2 regions of the Paraburkholderia sp. SIMBA_027 genome follow, and region 2 is predicted to be linked to the other one. Evidence: predicted binding sites of a transcription regulator. Region 2 holds the regulator's gene; the other holds the start of a gene.

Region 1 (8,116 bases), on a different contig from region 2:
CCATCCGCCTTGCCCCGACGCTGTCCGCCGCGTTCACTGCCGCATTCACCGCGGCGCTCGCCTGCGCATCGGGCATCGCGCACGCCGAACAGATCGGCAGCGTGAACACCAACTTCCGCATGACCGGCTCCGACAAGGTCGTCGTCGAGGCCTACGACGACCCCGCCGTGAGCGGCGTCACCTGCTACGTGTCGCGCGCGCGCACCGGCGGCGTGAAGGGCACGCTCGGCATCGCCGAAGATCCCACCGAAGCATCGATCGCCTGCCGCCAGGTCGGCCCGATCAGCTTCGGCGCGCCGCTCAAGCAACAAGCCGACGTGTTCAACGAGCGCATGTCGTTTCTCTTCAAGACGCTGCATGTGGTGCGCGTGGTCGATACCAAGCGCAACGCGCTCGTCTACCTGACCTATAGCGACCGCGTCGTGAGCGGCAGCGCGAAGAACAGCGTCACCGCCGTGCCGATGCCCGCCGGCACGACCATTCCGGTGCGCTAAACTGGTCTTCCACGCCGCCTGAAAGCCGACTGACTGGCCGCCGTCTCCATGAACCTTCCCCGTTTTCGCGATTCCGCCCGTTACTGGCGCTCGCCGCTGCTGCCCGGCGGGGATCTGCTGACGGCCGAATATCACGATCACACGTTCTCGCCGCACTGGCACGAGGCGTACACGGTGCCCGTGATCGAGGACGGCGCGGAGTGCTTCCGCTATCGCGGCGCGCATCATGTGGCGGAAACCGGCACGGTGCCGGTCATCAATCCGGGCGAGGTGCATACCGGTTCGCGCGCCGTCGACGAAGGCTGGCGCTATCGCGTGATATACCTGCCGGTCGATTATCTGCACGGTCTCGCGGCGGAAATTGCGGGCCGCGAGCAGCCGCTGCCGTGGTTCGGCGCCGATGTGATCCGCGATCCCGATCTCGCGCAGCGGCTCTCGTACGCGCATCGTCTGCTCGAAGCCGACGCCGATGCGCGGCGCGCCGATCCGGAGCCCCGAACCGCGCCCGGCGGCAACGCCAGCGCGCTCGCCCTGCCCGCGCCCGACCCGCTCGCCGTCGAAGACGCGTTGCTCGACGCGCTCGCGACCTTGCTCACGCGCCACGCCCGCACCCGCGAAGCGCCGATCGGGCCGCACGTCAACGACCCGCGCGTCGAGACCATGAAGGCGCTGCTGGCCGCCGACCTGCCCGCGCCGCTGCGCGTCGCCGATCTCGCCCAGGCGGTCGGCCTGTCGCCGTTCCACGCCACGCGTCTCTTCACCCAGGCGACCGGTCTGCCGCCGCACGCATGGCGCACGCAACTGCGCCTGCAACGCGCACTCGGGCCGCTGCGCGCGGGTGCGTCGGTCGCCGACGTGGCCGCCGCCAGCGGTTTCGCCGATCAAAGCCATTTCACGCGCCATTTCCGCCGCATGTTCGGCGTGCCGCCGGGACGCTGGCAGTCGTCCTGAGCGCTTTACTGCGCGCTTTACTGCGCGCTTTACTGCGCGCTTTACTGCGCGCTTGACTGCGCGTCATCCGGAACGCCACGCAACCTCGCCACACTGATCGACAAAGCTCGCCGCAAGATCGTACAAGCCACGCACCGCGCCGCTCGCTATGCTGCTTTCCGAATCAGGAGAGACAGCTTGACCCACCATCCCCATCGCTACAAAGAATTCGCGGCCGGCGCGCGCGACATGATCCCCATGATGATCGGCGCGGCGCCGTTCGGCGTGATTTTCGGCACGCTCGTCACGTCCGGGCCGCTCGCGCTCTGGCACGGCCAGTTCATGTCGGTCACGGTATTCGCTGGCTCGGCGCAGTTCATCGCGCTCGGGCTGATCGCCTCGCACGCGAGCTACGCCGTGATCTGGGCCACCACGCTGATCGTCAACCTGCGCCACGTGCTCTACAGCGCCACGCTCGCGCCCTATGTCTCGCATCTGCCGATGCGCTGGCGCCTCGCGCTCGGCGCGGTGCTCACCGACGAGGTGTTCGCCGTCGCCTGGGCGCATTACCGCCGCCATCATCCCGGCGACGACGTCTCGCCGTGGCACTTCCTCGGCTCGGGTGTCTCGATGTATCTGAACTGGCAGATTTCGACCGCCGCGGGCCTGCTGTTCGGCGCGGCGTTCCCGGGCCTGCAGTCGCTCGGACTCGACTTCGCGATGGTCGCCACTTTCATCGCCATCGTGGTCCCGCAACTGGTGGCGCTGCGCTTTGTGGCGGCCGCCGTCACCTCGGGCGTGCTCGCGTTCTACTGGCAGGCGTGGCCGTACAAGCTCGGGCTGCTCGGCGCGGTGCTCGCGGGCGTCGTGGTCGGCGTGGCGCTGTCGTTGCCGCGCAAACCGCGCCAATCTCATGTCGATGCCGACGCCCTACCCGACGCCGACGCTCCGTCGCACTCATCGAACCCGACCGGCAACCGCCGCCCGGACCGGCATCCGCGCGAGGCGCACGCCGTCGCAGGAGGCAACCGATGAACCAGCCCATGAACTACGTCGTCCTGATCCTCGGCATGGCGCTGATCACCTGGATCGTGCGCACCGCCGTCTTCGTGCTCGGCGAGCGACTCGTGTTTCCGCCGCTCGTGCGCACGGCGCTCGGTTTCGTGCCCGTAACCGTCCTCACGGCGATCATCGTGCCGATGGCCGTCTCGCCGCACGGCCAGGGCGCCGAACTGAGCTGGCGCAATCCGCAACTCGTCGGCGCGCTGGCGGCGATCGTCGTGAGCGCGCTGACGAAGCGTCCGCTGCTGACCATCGCCGTGGGCCTCGGCGTGTTCTTCGTCTGGCAAGGCGTCGTGTTGCGCTGAATCCACGCTGAAATGCGCATCTGAATACGCATTGGAGTGCGCCCTCGAATCCCCCCGGACGGGCCGCCGCCCGTCCACCCACGGTCCTTTCACGGCGCGCGTTCGAGCGAACCTCGCGTGAACCTCGCGTGAACCTTTCACGCAGCCGCTCAAGTTTCGCCGCGCCGCGCCGTTAAACCGTCGAAGCCTGCCTTGGCGCAGTGGTCAGCCGAAGACTGGCCATCACCAGGCAACGCCAGGAATAGATCGGGGCAACCAGAATGGGGAATATCACCCTTAACCTCAAGGAAGAAACACTTGCGTCGCTGCGCAAGGATTTCGACGCGTTCCTGCGCGTCTCGCTGAAGCTCGACCCGCAATTCCTCACGCCGTCGTTCGAGGACTTCCTGCGCGCGAAGCTGCTCGACAACATGACGCCGCTCACCGAGCAGGCGGTGCAGCGGCTATTGCAGGGCGGCCAGTACGCGTGGGCCAAGCGCACGCTCGACAAGGAGTTTCCGGAAGTCGTCTCGATGCTGCTGCGTCAGGCCGGCGATTTTGGTTTCGGCGTCGCGTCGCGTCCCGAGTGGACGCCCGACGAGCTGTCGAAGAAGTGCCGCGAATGGGCGGCCGCGATCGTGCAGGAAGCGCAGGGCGAGGAAGCGCAGATCGACCCGCTCGCCGCGCAGATCAAGTCGGGCGTGCAGGACATCCAGACGCTCGAAGAAATCATGCAGACGCCCGCATGGCGGCTCGCGGAATCGGTGCGCCAGCGCGTCTATGAAGCGAAGATCGGCTGCGAACAGGCCACGGGTTCGCTCGCGCGCGAGCGGCTCGGGGAGTTGCGCGGCCTGCTGCGTCTGGGCATCGCGCACGGCACGTTCCAGAAGCAGGAAGCGCAGCAGATCATGGAATATCTGCGTCTGCTGAAGCCGGAAATTTTCGTCGAAGAACCCGACGACGTCTTCACGCGCCTCGCCGCCTGGCTGCGCAACTTCTTCGTGCCGCCGCCGAAGAATCAGCCTCGCTAGCCCGTCCCGCCCGCGGGACACCGCACCGATCAGGCTCATACCCCCGGCGCGCGCCCTAGTCCCACATCTTCCTCAATTTCGCGCCGATCTCGACCTTCGCGCGCGCCGCAGCGGCCAGTCCCGCCGCACTCGGCGCGCTCGCCACGGGCGGCGCGGGCCACGCGCGCGACTCGAACAGCGGCAGCATCGACGGCGCGATGAAGCGCGTGCGCGACGCCCACACGTGACGATCGCCGGACGCCGCCTGGTTGTGCACATAAAAGCGCTGCGGCACGACGATGTGCAGATCCTCCTTCGCACGCGTCATCGCCACGTAGAGCAGACGGCGCTCCTCTTCCAGTTCCTCGTCGCTGCCCGCGCCCAGATCGGACGGAATGCAGCCGTCCACGCCGTTGAGCACGAACACGTTGCGCCACTCCTGCCCCTTGGCCGAATGGATGGTCGAGAGGATCAGATAGTCCTCGTCGAGCAGCGGATCGGCCGATTCGGCGCTGGTCGCGTCGGGCGGATCGAGCGTGAGTTCGGTCAGGAAGCGCTCGCGCGAGGGGTACGTGCTCGCGATGCTTTCCATCTGCAGCAGATCGGCCATGCGCACCTGCGCGTCTTCGTGATTGCGCTCCAGATGCGGCTCGTACCAGCGCCGCACGCGCTCGAACTCGGCCGGCCAGGCCGTGGCGCGCGCGCCGATGCTGTCGATGAGCGCCGTGAACGCGCTCCAGTCCTCGGCGGCACGCGGCGGCGGTGCGAATGCGGCGAGCGCTTCGGCAGCGCGATACGCGCCCGTGCAAGCCGCAACCTGATCGAGCAGACGCGCGGCGGTAGCCGGCCCGACGCCCGGCATCAACTGCGTCACGCGAAACCCGGCCACGCGATCGAGCGGATTTTCGGCCCAGCGCAGCACCGCCAGCACGTCTTTTACGTGCGCGGCGTCGAGAAAACGCAGGCCGCCGAATTTCACGAACGGGATATTGCGCCGCGCCAGCTCGATTTCGAGCGTCGCGCTATGGTGCGCGGCGCGAAACAGCACGGCCTGCTGCTTGAGCTTCATGCCGCCCTCGCGCGCCTCCAGAATCTGCTCGACGACGTAGCGCGCCTGCGTGGCCTCGTCGGCGACCGTCACGAGGCGCGGACGCTGCTGCGAGGCGCGATCGGTCCAGAGGTTTTTCGTGTAGCGCTCGGTGGCGGCGTCCATCACGGCGTTGGACGCAGCGAGGATCGGCTCGGTTGACCGGTAGTTGCGTTCCAGCGTCACCTGACGTGCGGACGGATCGAACTGTGCGGGGAAATCGAGGATGTTGCGTACCGTTGCGCCCCGAAACGAGTAAATTGCCTGCGCATCGTCGCCGACGACGGTCAGGCCGCGTCCGTCGGGCTTGAGCGCGAGCAGGATCGACGCCTGGAGGCGATTCGTGTCCTGATATTCGTCGACGAGAATGTGATCGAAGCGCGTGGCGAGATCGGCGGCAATGACGGGTTCTTGCGCCATATGCGCCCAATACAGCAGCAAATCGTCGTAATCGAGCACGTTCTGCTTCTGCTTCGCGTCCACGTACTCGGCAAACAGCGCGCGCAGTTGCGGCTCCCATTCGAGACACCAGGAGAACGAGCGCGCGAGCACGTCGGCGAGCGAATCGCCGGTGTTGACTACGCGCGAGTAAATCGCCAAACACGTGGATTTAGCGGGAAATCGCTTCTCTTTCGCCGACAATCCCAGCTCGTGGCGCACGAGGTTCATGAGATCGGCGGAATCTTCGCGATCGTTGATCGTGAAGGCCGGCGACAAACCGATCTGCTCGGCGTATTCGCGCAGCAGGCGCGCGCCGATGCCGTGAAACGTGCCCGCCCACGTGAGCCCCTGCGCGAGCACGGCGGCCGCGCCCGGCACGCCGGCGGCGATGCGCGAGACACGCCGCGTCATTTCCTGCGCCGCGCGACGCGAGAACGTTAGCAGCAAGATACGATGCGGATCGGCGCCGTTCACGACCAGATGCGCGACGCGATGCGCAAGCGTGTTGGTCTTGCCCGAACCCGCTCCAGCGATCACGAGCAGCGGTTCCGGCAGCGTCGCACCCGGAGCGAAGGCCTGCGGACCGCCATGCTCGACGGCGGCGCGTTGCGCCTCGTTGAGCTTGGCGAGATAGGCCGCAACGTCCTGAGCGACAGCGCTGACGGGATCGACGAGGGAATCGTTGGAAACGGGAGTGGACACGGCGGTGGACACGGCGGGCGCGGAGAATCCGTAAAAGGCGGCGACGCATACTGTATATCCATACACCTCGCACCCGCAAGCGCTCGATCGTGGGCTGATCTGGCGCGATCTGGCGATATTTATGCGTCAACTTCCCGGCGCAATAAAAAACGGCGGCATCCGTTACCGGACGCCGCCGCCTTGCACGTGATTAGCGCTGACGCGGATTACGGCTGCTGCGTGCCGCCCTGCTGCTGCGCCGACTGACCGCTCATCTGATCCTTCATTTCCGAATCGTTGGCCTGACGGTCGGCCTTGCGGTTGATCTTCGCGTCCTTGACCTCCGATTTGTACTGCGTCTTGGCCTGCTTCTTCGCGTCCTTGTACTCGGAGTTCGCCGACTTCTTGGCGCTGCGGTACTCGGCGCTGGCCGCCGCGTTGGCGTTGCGCTTTTGCACCAGCGGATCGGTCGGCTGCGGCGCGGTCAGATTTTGCGGCGCGGGCGCCGGTTGCGCGATGCCCGCGGCGGCCGGCGCCTGGCTCGGCGCGGTAGCCGGGGCCATCGTCGGCGCGTCGCCCGCCGCCGGCGTGGCGGTCTGGGCGAACGCGCCCTGCGCGAAGGCAGCGGCGGTGGCGGCAATGGCGGTAGCGGTCAGCAGCTTGCGAATCTGGGTCATGGCGTATCCTCTTGAGTAGTTCCGGGAATTGGCGTGGGTCAGTCCTGCAACGGGCGTGCCCGCCGTTTCCCGCTCCGTTTCCGCTCGATGGAGCCGCCGTGGTCGGGTGAATCCGTGGAGCCCGGCGGTCTCGCTTCGGTGAACCCATTTTCATCTGAAGATCCGCGCGCCGTCCCGCGACGTTACGCAGCGTTTCATTTGCTGACGAATTCATAACATCTGGCCCCGACATGTAACTACGCCCGATCGCCAAGCATCCCGGGCCGCGCCACGCGCGATCGCTTATGATGCTCACCCTCCGCGCCGCCACGGCGCGCGCCAATGTTCCGCGCCTTTGTTCCAATTTCACCGATTTCCACGCGCCATGCCCAATCTCGATTTCACGCTGACCGGCGACTACGTCGAACTGCACAACCTCCTGAAGATCACCGGACTCGCCGACAGCGGCGGCTCGGCCAAGCAGATCGTCTCGTCCGGCGCGGTGAAGGTCGACGGCGAAGTCGAACTGCGCAAGACCTGCAAAATCCGCGCGGGCCAGTCGGTGCTGCTCGGCGACACGCGCATCGCGATTCACGAGCCGGAGTAACAGGCTGCGCCGATCGCACATGCACCACGCAGGTGCTTTTTGGCTGAAAGACAGGTAATCTCGGCGGGTAGGCTCGCAGCCGTTCAAGGCGCTTGAGCCGTTCCCGCCTGCACTTCCGGATTCGATCTCCAGGCGTTTTTCCGACGCGGCGCGATACTTCGCGCCGCTTGCCTTTCATGACCCGAACGACTTCACCGGCGCGCACCGACCGCGCCAGCCGCGCCATCGCGCCGCCCACGCTCAAACGTCACGCCGCCGACACCGCACGTCTCGCCGCGCCGCTCGCCATCGCCCAGTTGTCGCAGATGGCGATGAGCGTCACCGACACCGTGCTGCTCGGCTCGCTCGGCGCGGGCGCGCTCGCGGCGGGCGGACTCGGCGCGAATCTGTTCTTCGTGGTCGTGACGGTGCTGCAGGGCGTGCTGACCTCGGTGAGCGTGAGCGTCTCGCAGGCGCGCGGCGCCGACGATCTGCATCGTGTGCCGCATATCTACTGGACCGGTTTCGCGCTCTCGCTCGTGCTCGCGCTGCCCGCGTTCGCGCTGCTGTCGTTCGCGGAGCCGCTGTTGCACGCGCTCGGCGAGCCGGGCGTGCTCGCGCGCCAGGTCGGCGAATACGCGTCGGTGCTGCGCTGGGGCGCGCCCGCGAGCCTGATCGGCGTGGGGCTGATGCGCTCGTTCCTGCCCGCCATCGGCGCGGCGCGGCGGCTGCTCTGGATTTCGATCGCGAGCGTGTTCTTCAACGGCTTCCTGAACTACGGGCTGATCCACGGCGTCTGGGGCCTGCCGCGCCTCGGCTTTCTCGGCTCGGCGGCGGCGACCGCCGTCACCATCTGGCTCACCACGCTCGTGCTGATGGCGCTGC
Region 2 (8,116 bases):
GCGGTCCGGACAACTCGCCGCTCACCGGCTGCATCCTCACCAAGCTCGACGAGGCGACCAACCTCGGCAGCACGCTCGACACGGTCCTGCGCTACAAGCTGCCGGTGCACTACGTCTCGACCGGCCAGAAGGTGCCCGAGAACCTGTACGTGGCCACGCGCCGCTTCCTGATTCGCAGCGCGTTCTGCGTGCCGCGCGACCGCTCGCCGTTCGTGCCGCACGAGGACGACATTCCTGCATTGCTCTCCGCGCTGTCGAATCGTTCGAACGCGCAAGCACCCGAGGTCCGGTTTGGATAAGTTCGTGATCGATCAGGCCGAAGGCCTGCGGCGTCTGCTTGCGCGAGAAGGCTCGCGCGTGATCGCGGTGACAGGCGGCCCCGGCGCGCCGGGACGCACGACCGCCGTGATCAATCTGGCGGCGGCGCTGACCGGCCATGGCAAGGACGTGCTCGTCATCGACGAATGTCTCGGGCCGCGCTCGGTGAGCGCGCTGCTCGGCGGCATTCGCGGCGCGGGCAACTTCGCGGCGGTGATGCGCGGCGAGATGGGGCTCGACGAAGCCGCTGGGCGTCACGCGCTCGGCTTTCGCGTGCTGGCCGTCTCGCGCGAGCATCGCTCGCAGTACACCAGCGCGCAACTGAACAAGGTGCTGACCGGCCCGGCTGACATCGTCCTCATCGACGCCCAGCTCGACGCCGACGGCGCACTGTCGCCGCTCGCGATGCACGCGCACGACGTGCTGATCGTCATGCGCGTCGCCGCGCAGGCGATCACCGACGCCTACGCGTGCATGAAACGGCTGCATTTCGCGCACGCGATTGGCCAGTTCCGCGTGCTCGCGAACCACGTGGCGAGCGCGACCGACGCGCACGCCGCGTTCGACAACCTCGCGGGCGTCGCCAGCCGCTACCTGACGGTCTCGCTCGAGAACGCCGGGTGCGTGGCCGCCGACCCGCACATGCCGCGTGCGGTGCAACTGTCGCGCTGCATCGTCGACGCCTTCCCTTCGACGGCCGCCGCGCGGGATTTCCGCCATGTGGCCGCCGAACTGCCGCATTGGCCGATGCGCCCGGCGCTGTCCGCGCGCTCGTCCAATGCGGCGGATTTCGCCGAAGCGGTGGCGTCGTCGGATGCCGAAGTCAAGGCGGCGCGCGCGAGCGCGGCCGCAGCGGCTTCGGCCGGGCAGATGAACGCCGCGGCCGCGAGCCACGCCAACGTGCCGCGCGCGCCGATCGTCGAGACCGCGCCTGCCGGCGTGGCCGCCGCCGCCGTCTCGGCGCACGCAGCACATGCAGCACAAACTGAATCATTCGTTTCGACCGTCACAGGCGTCCCATCCGCGCCCGCGCCGGCCCACGCCGGATGGCGGGCGGACCCGCCCGTGCAGCGCCCCGCGCCGCAGCACGCATGACGTGCGGCGGACGGCAGGCGCAGCAAGGGAAAAGAGAAGCAGGAGAGCATGATGTATAACGCTCAAGGAAAAATTTCGCAGGCCGATGTCCTCGCGAAATACGCGCCGCTGGTCAGGCGTCTGGGTCTGCAGCTCGTGGCGAAAATGCCTGCGAGCGTGGATCTGGACGACCTCATCCAGGCCGGCATGATCGGTCTGATGGATGCGGCCAACCGCTACAAGGAAGACCAGGGCGCGCAGTTCGAGACCTACGCGAGCCAGCGCATCCGCGGGGCGATGCTCGACGAGCTGCGCAGCAACGACTGGCTGCCGCGCAGCCTGCGCCGCACCTCGCGCGAGGTGGAGAGCGCCGTGCATCAGGTGGAGCAGCGGCTCGGACGCTCGGCGAGTGAAACCGAGATCGCCGACCATCTGAGCATGCCGCTCGACGAGTATCAGTCGATGCTGCAGGACCTGCATGGCAGCCAGCTGATCTACTACGAAGACTTCGACCGTTCCGCCGAGGACGAGCCGTTCCTCGACCGCTATTGCGTCGATCATTCGGATCCGCTCTCGGCGCTGCTCGACGACAGCCTGCGCGGCGCGCTCGTCGAAGCGATCGAACGCCTGCCCGAGCGCGAGAAGCTGCTCATGTCGCTCTACTACGAGCGCGGCATGAACCTGCGCGAGATCGGCGCGGTGATGGAAGTGAGCGAGTCGCGCGTGTGCCAGTTGCACAGCCAGGCGGTGGCGCGTCTGCGTACGCGTCTGCGCGAGATGTCCTGGGCCGGCACCGAGAATTAAGCGGCGGCGGGTTCGGGGCGAGAAGAGCCGGAGTGCGCAAGCGCTCCGGTTTTTTTATGGGCGCTCGACTGCGCCGATGGCGTTCGCGACGCGCGCGAAGCGCAAAACAAAAAAGCCGAAGCAATCCGCTTCGGCTTTTTTTGTCGCTGCGCGGCGTTGTGCGGCGCGCTTTAATCCCGGCTCACAGCCCGCTTCACAACCCGTTTTACAACCCGAACGCGGGCAAACGGCCGTCGGGACCGTACAGCATCGTCGCGCCGGTATTGGTCTCGCCGCGCAGGATCGCCAGCGCACGGCGGTTATGTTCCATGCGCGTGCGGATCATCATGCCGATGGTGAGATTCTGGCGTCGCGCGCGCTCGGTCGAACCCTTGAGCAGCGCCCATTGACCCGTGAGACGCGTGTCGCCGTCGCAGGCCAGTTCGATGCCCTTGCGGCCGCCCGGCAGACCGAGACCGGCCAGCTGCGCGTCGCGCACCTTTTCGAGCCCGGCCAGGCGCTGCGTGAGCGTCGACTTCTGCTCGACGATCTGCGGCAGCGAATCCATGCCGTCGGCCGAGGTGAGCGCCTTCTCTTCGAAGGCGAGCAGCGACGCGAAAGCCTCAACAGCGGCGTGTTCGTCGATCAGTGTGGCGAGCAGGTCGTCTTTCATCGGTACCACCAGTCAAAGCGGATTGCGGGCCGGCGAAGGCGATCAGTTGCCCGTTGCCGGCTGCTTGATCAGACCGCGCGCCGTGTCGAGGATCCCATCGGCGATCTTGCCGGTGTCGATCTGCAGCGTGCCGTTCTTGATAGCGTCCTTGATCGACTGGACGTGATCCATGTCGATGTCGGCGCTATCGCTCGACGGCGCCGAACGCAGCGTCGAGGACAGCGAGGAAAGGCTCACGTTGGCGTCTCCGGGAGTGCTGCCCGTCGACGCGGTGCTGGCGGACGCGGCGGGAGACGCCGTGCTGCCGGCGCCGATGGCGCTCGCGGTATCGCCTTGGCCGGTGCGCGCCAGGCTGTCTTGCAGCGGGCGCGCTTCGTTGCGATTGGAGGTGTCGATGTTCACGATGGGGCTTCCTGATCCGTATGCCCTTGATAACGGCGGGCGCGGCGCGAACTTTAGCGGAAAAAGTCCCGGCGTTACATGCTGTTACGTGTGCTGGCGCACATGGCGCGCAGCCCCGTTTTGCGCCGTCCCGGCCGTTATTTCGACCCTAAATCTGGATCTCCACCGTCGAGGCGTCCTTCACGACGCCGCTGATGATCTGCCCGTTGGGCGTGCGCACGCGCACCATCTGTCCGGGCGCGGCATTGTTGAGCACGCTGCCCTCGGAGGAAATCGTGAAATTCGGGCCCACGGCGACCACCTTGACCGTCTGGCCGATGACCACCGACGAAGCGCTGCGCAGCATGTCGGAGCGCAGCGGCAGGCCTTGCGTGATGCGCATGAGCGCGACCGCGCCGTTGGCCTGTTGCGGATCGGTGATGATGGTCTGCGGCAGGCTCGCGAGGTCGCCGTCGCGCGGCAGGTAGTCGGCGGCGGAGAGCGCCTCGCCTGCGTTGATCTGACGCGCGGCCACGTAGTAGGTCACGTTGATCGCGATGCGGCCGATCACGTAGAGCGTCCACGGCTTCGCGCCCACGCAGCGCACGCCCACGGTCGTGCGGCCCCACATGCGCGCGCCCGGCGGCATGAACGGTTCGAGCGCGGCGCAGGCCGCGAGGCCGCGCGGGAAGACCTGCGCGACCGTGATGCTGACCTTGCCCGGCAAGCCCGCCGACTGCTGCTGGAGGAAGGCGAGAGCGGTGGCGCGGATCCGTTCGCCGTCTTCCTGACCCGGCGGCACCGCGGCGGCCTGGGCCTGCGCCTGCGCGGCGGCGTTCATCGACGCGGCGTTGGCGGCATTGGCGTTCACGCTCACATTCGCGTTGACGGCGGCGCGCGGCGCGTAGCTCGCGCGCATGATCGCGCCGTTCGCGTTCGCGCCGGCATTCGTGGCATTGATCCGGGCGGCATTGACCACCGCCGGCACATTCGGCTGCGCGACACGCGGCGCGGCCTGCACCGTCACGGGTGCGATGGCGCGTTGCGGCGTGCTCGCGGCGCCGGGCGCGCCGACCGTCACGATGCTGGGCGCGTCGTTCTGGGCGGCGGCGTTGCCGCGCTCGCCCGCGCCGGGGATCGTGATCATGCCGGGCTGTTGCGTCTCGGCTTCGGCGCGCGATTCTGCGTTGGTGTGCGTGAGCAGCGCCGCGCGATCGGCGTACGCCTTCGCGTTGGCGGCGGGATCGGCGGCCTTCGCGGGCTGCGCGAGCATCGCGGTCATCTTCGCGGCGTCCGAACCGGCGCGGTCGCCGGGGCCCGCGATGTAGATCTGCTGGCTGGACGCGCCGGACGCATCGCTTTGCGCCTGCGCCGCCGAAACGAAGCCCAGCACGCCGAACCATGCCGCCGTGACGGCCGCGAGCCGGTGCGCCGTCGCGCGTCGCGCGTTCGGGTTGGCAGTCTGCGGCATCGTCGTTCTCCCTCTATTGCATTGACACGCATCGCATTCTAGGCGTCGGCCCCCGCTCGCTAACGTCGAATAGAGGGGGGCTTTACCGGCTATTCGTCCGATTGGTTCTTGCGTCGCCCGCCTACTATTCCTCTCCATGCGAAAAGGCCTGCGCGGCCGATCCACCGGTTGGATGCGCACTGCATGCGCCAACGCAGCCTTTCATTTCGTGTAACGGAGAACGCCCGATGCTGGACAAACTCGATGCCGAATTCGCCTTTGGACGCGAAGCGCTCGATGTGCGCGCGACGCGCCAGGCGCTGATCTCGTCGAACATCGCGAACGCCGACACGCCTGGCTACCAGGCGCGCGACGTCGACTTCTCGTCCTCGCTCGCCGGCGCGCTGCGCCACGCTGGAGCGGGTTCGTCGGCCGGCGGCGCGGCAGGCAACTTCCAGCCGCTCGTGATGGCGCAGCCCGCGGGCGTGACGAGCGGCATGTCGATGGCCTCGACGGAAGCCGGTCACATGCCCGGCAACGCGAAGCTCGTCGCGACGGGCGGCCCGACCGAGGCGTATTCGAGCCCGGTGATGTACCGCAACCCGACGCAGCCCGCGCTCGACGGCAACACGGTCGACCTCGACACCGAACGCGTGCAGTTCGCGGACAACGCGCTGCACTTCGAGTCGGGCATGACCGTGCTCTCGAGCCAGATCAAGACGATGCTCTCGGCGATCCAGTCTGGCTCGTAAGCCGACCGCCGCACGCTACGCAAGAACACACCGCAGCATTTTGTGAGGTCACCGAAACCATGCCATCCCTGATGAATATCTTCAGCGTTGCCGGGTCCGCCATGTCGGCGGAATCGCAGCGCCTGAACGTGACGGCGTCCAACCTCGCCAACGCGGACAGCACGACCGGCCCGGACGGCCAGCCCTACAAGGCCAAGCAGGTTGTGTTCGCGGTCGATCCGCTCGGCGGCGCGCGCAGCGCGTCCGGTCAGCAGGTGGGCGGCGTGAAGGTGACGGGCGTGATCGACGACCCGACGCCGATGAAGCAGACCTACGACCCGGACAACCCCTCCGCCAACGCGGACGGCTACGTGACCATGCCGAACGTGGACCCGGTTCAGGAGATGGTGAACATGATCTCGGCGTCGCGCTCGTATCAGGCGAACATCGAGACGCTGAACACCGCGAAGACGCTGATGCTCAAGACGCTCACGATCGGTACGTAACGAAGCGCACAGCAAAGGCACGCAGGAAGACCCCTGAAACAGGCGTCCGACGCCGCGGCGAAAGCGGCGCGAGACTACACCACACACCACACGCTACCCAGTTTAGCCGGGCGTATCCGAGGAGAACGCGTTGACTTCCAGCAGCACCACCATCGGCGGCAGCTCCGCCACCGTGTCGCAAAGCCTGCTCGACACCATGAACGGCACGTCGTCGAGTTCGTCGACGTCCTCGTCGAGCGGCACGAGCGGCACCAGCGGCAGCGATCTGCAAAACACTTTCCTGCAACTGCTCGTCGCGCAGCTCAAGAACCAGGATCCGACCGATCCGATGGACAGCTCGCAGATGACTTCGCAGCTCGCCCAGATCAACACCGTCTCGGGCATCGCGAACCTGAACACCTCGCTGACGTCGCTGTCGACGCAGCTGTCGGCGGGCCAGAACGCCCAGGCCGCGCTGCTGATCGGCTCGACGGTGCTGGCCTCGGGCACGACCGCGACGGTGTCGAGCGGCTCGGCGCCGCAGCTCGGCGTGCAGCTCACGTCGGCGGCGTCCGACGTCAAGCTCACGATCACCAACTCCGCGGGCAAGGTCGTCAACACGCTCGACCTCGGCGCGCAGTCGGCCGGCACCGTGCCGATCACCTGGAACGGCACGGACGCCTCGGGCGCCACGGTCGCGGACGGCGATTACACGGTCAGCGCCAGCGCCACCATCAACGGTCAGGCGGCCACCGCCACCGCGCTCGTCGCGAGCAAGGTGCAGGCCGTCATCCAGCAGACGGATGGCACCGCGAGCCTGTCGCTCGCCAATGGCAAGACGGTCGCGCTCTCGAGCGTGGCCGGCATTCTCTAAACGACATCGCGGAGTAGAAACTCATGGGCTACCAGCAAGGTTTGAGCGGCCTCGCCGCTTCGTCGAACGATCTCGACGTGATCGGCAACAACATCGCCAACGCCAATACCGTCGGCTTCAAGCAGAGCACGGCGCAGTTCGCGGACGTCTACGCGAACACCATCGCGACCTCGGTCAACACGCAGATCGGTCTGGGCGCGGCGCTCTCCGAAGTGCAGCAGAACTTCTCGCAGGGCACGATCACGACGACCGGCCAGGCGCTCGACGTCGCCATCAACGGCAACGGCTTCTTCCAGATGTCGAACAACGGCACCGTCACGTACTCGCGTAACGGCGTGTTCCAGCTCAACAAGAGCGGCTACATCACCGACGCGGCCGGCAACGACCTGATGGGCTACGCCGCCGACAGCACCGGCGTCGTGAACACCGCGCAAACGGTGCCGATCCAGGTGCCGACGACCAACATCGCGCCGGTCACGACCAGCAACATCACGGCGCAGGTCAACCTGAACGCGCAATCGACCACGCCGACCGCGACGCCGTTCTCGGAAACCGACTCGAACACGTACAACTACTCGACCTCGGTCACGGCGTACGACTCGCTCGGCGGCAAGCAGCAGGTCAACATGTACTTCGTGAAGGACGCGACGAGCGGCCAGTGGGACGTCTACGCGGGCACCACGGGCAACGCCACGGAAATCGGCACGATGACCTACGACTCGTCGGGCAACCTGACGGGCACGACCGACGCCGCGGGCGTCGCGACCACGCTGGGCCAGCTCTCGCTCACGATCAACCCGACCGACGGCTCGGCGACCAACCAGAAGATCACGCTCGACGTCACCGGCTCGACGCAGTACGGCAGCGCCAACGGCGTGAACAACCTGGACCAGGACGGTTACCCGAGCGGCACGCTGTCGAACTTCTCGATCGGCGCCGACGGCACCATCACGGGCAACTACTCGAACGGCCAGACGATGACGCTCGGCCAGATCGTGCTCGCCAACTTCAACAACCCGAACGGCCTGCAGAACCTCGGCGGCAACCAGTTCGCCGCGACCTCGGCGTCGGGCGTCGCGCAGGTTTCCGTGCCGGGCAGCACGAACCACGGCACGCTCACGGGCGGCGCGGTGGAGTCGTCGAACGTCGACCTGACGAACCAGCTCGTCGACCTGATCACGGCGCAGCGCAACTATCAGGCGAACGCACAGACCATCAAGACGCAGCAGACCGTCGACCAGACGCTGCTGCAGATGTAAGCGCGCCACGCCATTAACGCACCGGGCACATCATGGACCGACTGATCTATACCGCGATGACGGGCGCGAGCCAGGCGCTCGAGCAGCA

Evidence for each region. Region 2 encodes FliA, which starts transcription of late flagellar genes. Its sites were predicted from a motif close to CTAAAGTTTNNNNNNNNNNNGCCGNTA; they were not measured.
Region 1: SB764_RS16525 (DUF4088 family protein) is a predicted target of FliA. The motif match lies at 2,940-2,966, and genes of this name have one in related genera.

Annotation. Positions count from the first base shown of each region.
Region 1 covers NZ_JAWRWY010000008.1:53,706-61,821, reverse strand. Annotated here, with positions in the region: gene SB764_RS16545 (CreA family protein) at 1-494, shown strand, start outside; gene SB764_RS16540 (AraC family transcriptional regulator) at 543-1,445, shown strand; gene SB764_RS16535 (AzlC family ABC transporter permease) at 1,674-2,459, shown strand; gene SB764_RS16530 (AzlD domain-containing protein) at 2,468-2,791, shown strand; gene SB764_RS16525 (DUF4088 family protein) at 3,052-3,801, shown strand; gene SB764_RS16520 (ATP-dependent helicase) at 3,857-6,010, opposite strand; gene SB764_RS16515 (hypothetical protein) at 6,217-6,666, opposite strand; gene SB764_RS16510 (RNA-binding S4 domain-containing protein) at 7,031-7,252, shown strand; gene SB764_RS16505 (MATE family efflux transporter) at 7,429-8,116, shown strand, end outside.
Region 2 covers NZ_JAWRWY010000021.1:16,670-24,785, forward strand. Annotated here, with positions in the region: gene flhF (flagellar biosynthesis protein FlhF) at 1-299, shown strand, start outside; partial or broken gene SB764_RS31905 (MinD/ParA family protein) at 292-1,074, shown strand; gene SB764_RS31910 (RNA polymerase sigma factor FliA) at 1,465-2,196, shown strand; gene SB764_RS31915 (flagella synthesis protein FlgN) at 2,402-2,848, opposite strand; gene flgM (flagellar biosynthesis anti-sigma factor FlgM) at 2,891-3,250, opposite strand; gene flgA (flagellar basal body P-ring formation chaperone FlgA) at 3,399-4,700, opposite strand; gene SB764_RS31930 (flagellar basal body protein) at 4,928-5,431, shown strand; gene flgC (flagellar basal body rod protein FlgC) at 5,491-5,916, shown strand; gene SB764_RS31940 (flagellar hook assembly protein FlgD) at 6,113-6,769, shown strand; gene flgE (flagellar hook protein FlgE) at 6,793-8,028, shown strand; gene flgF (flagellar basal-body rod protein FlgF) at 8,061-8,116, shown strand, end outside.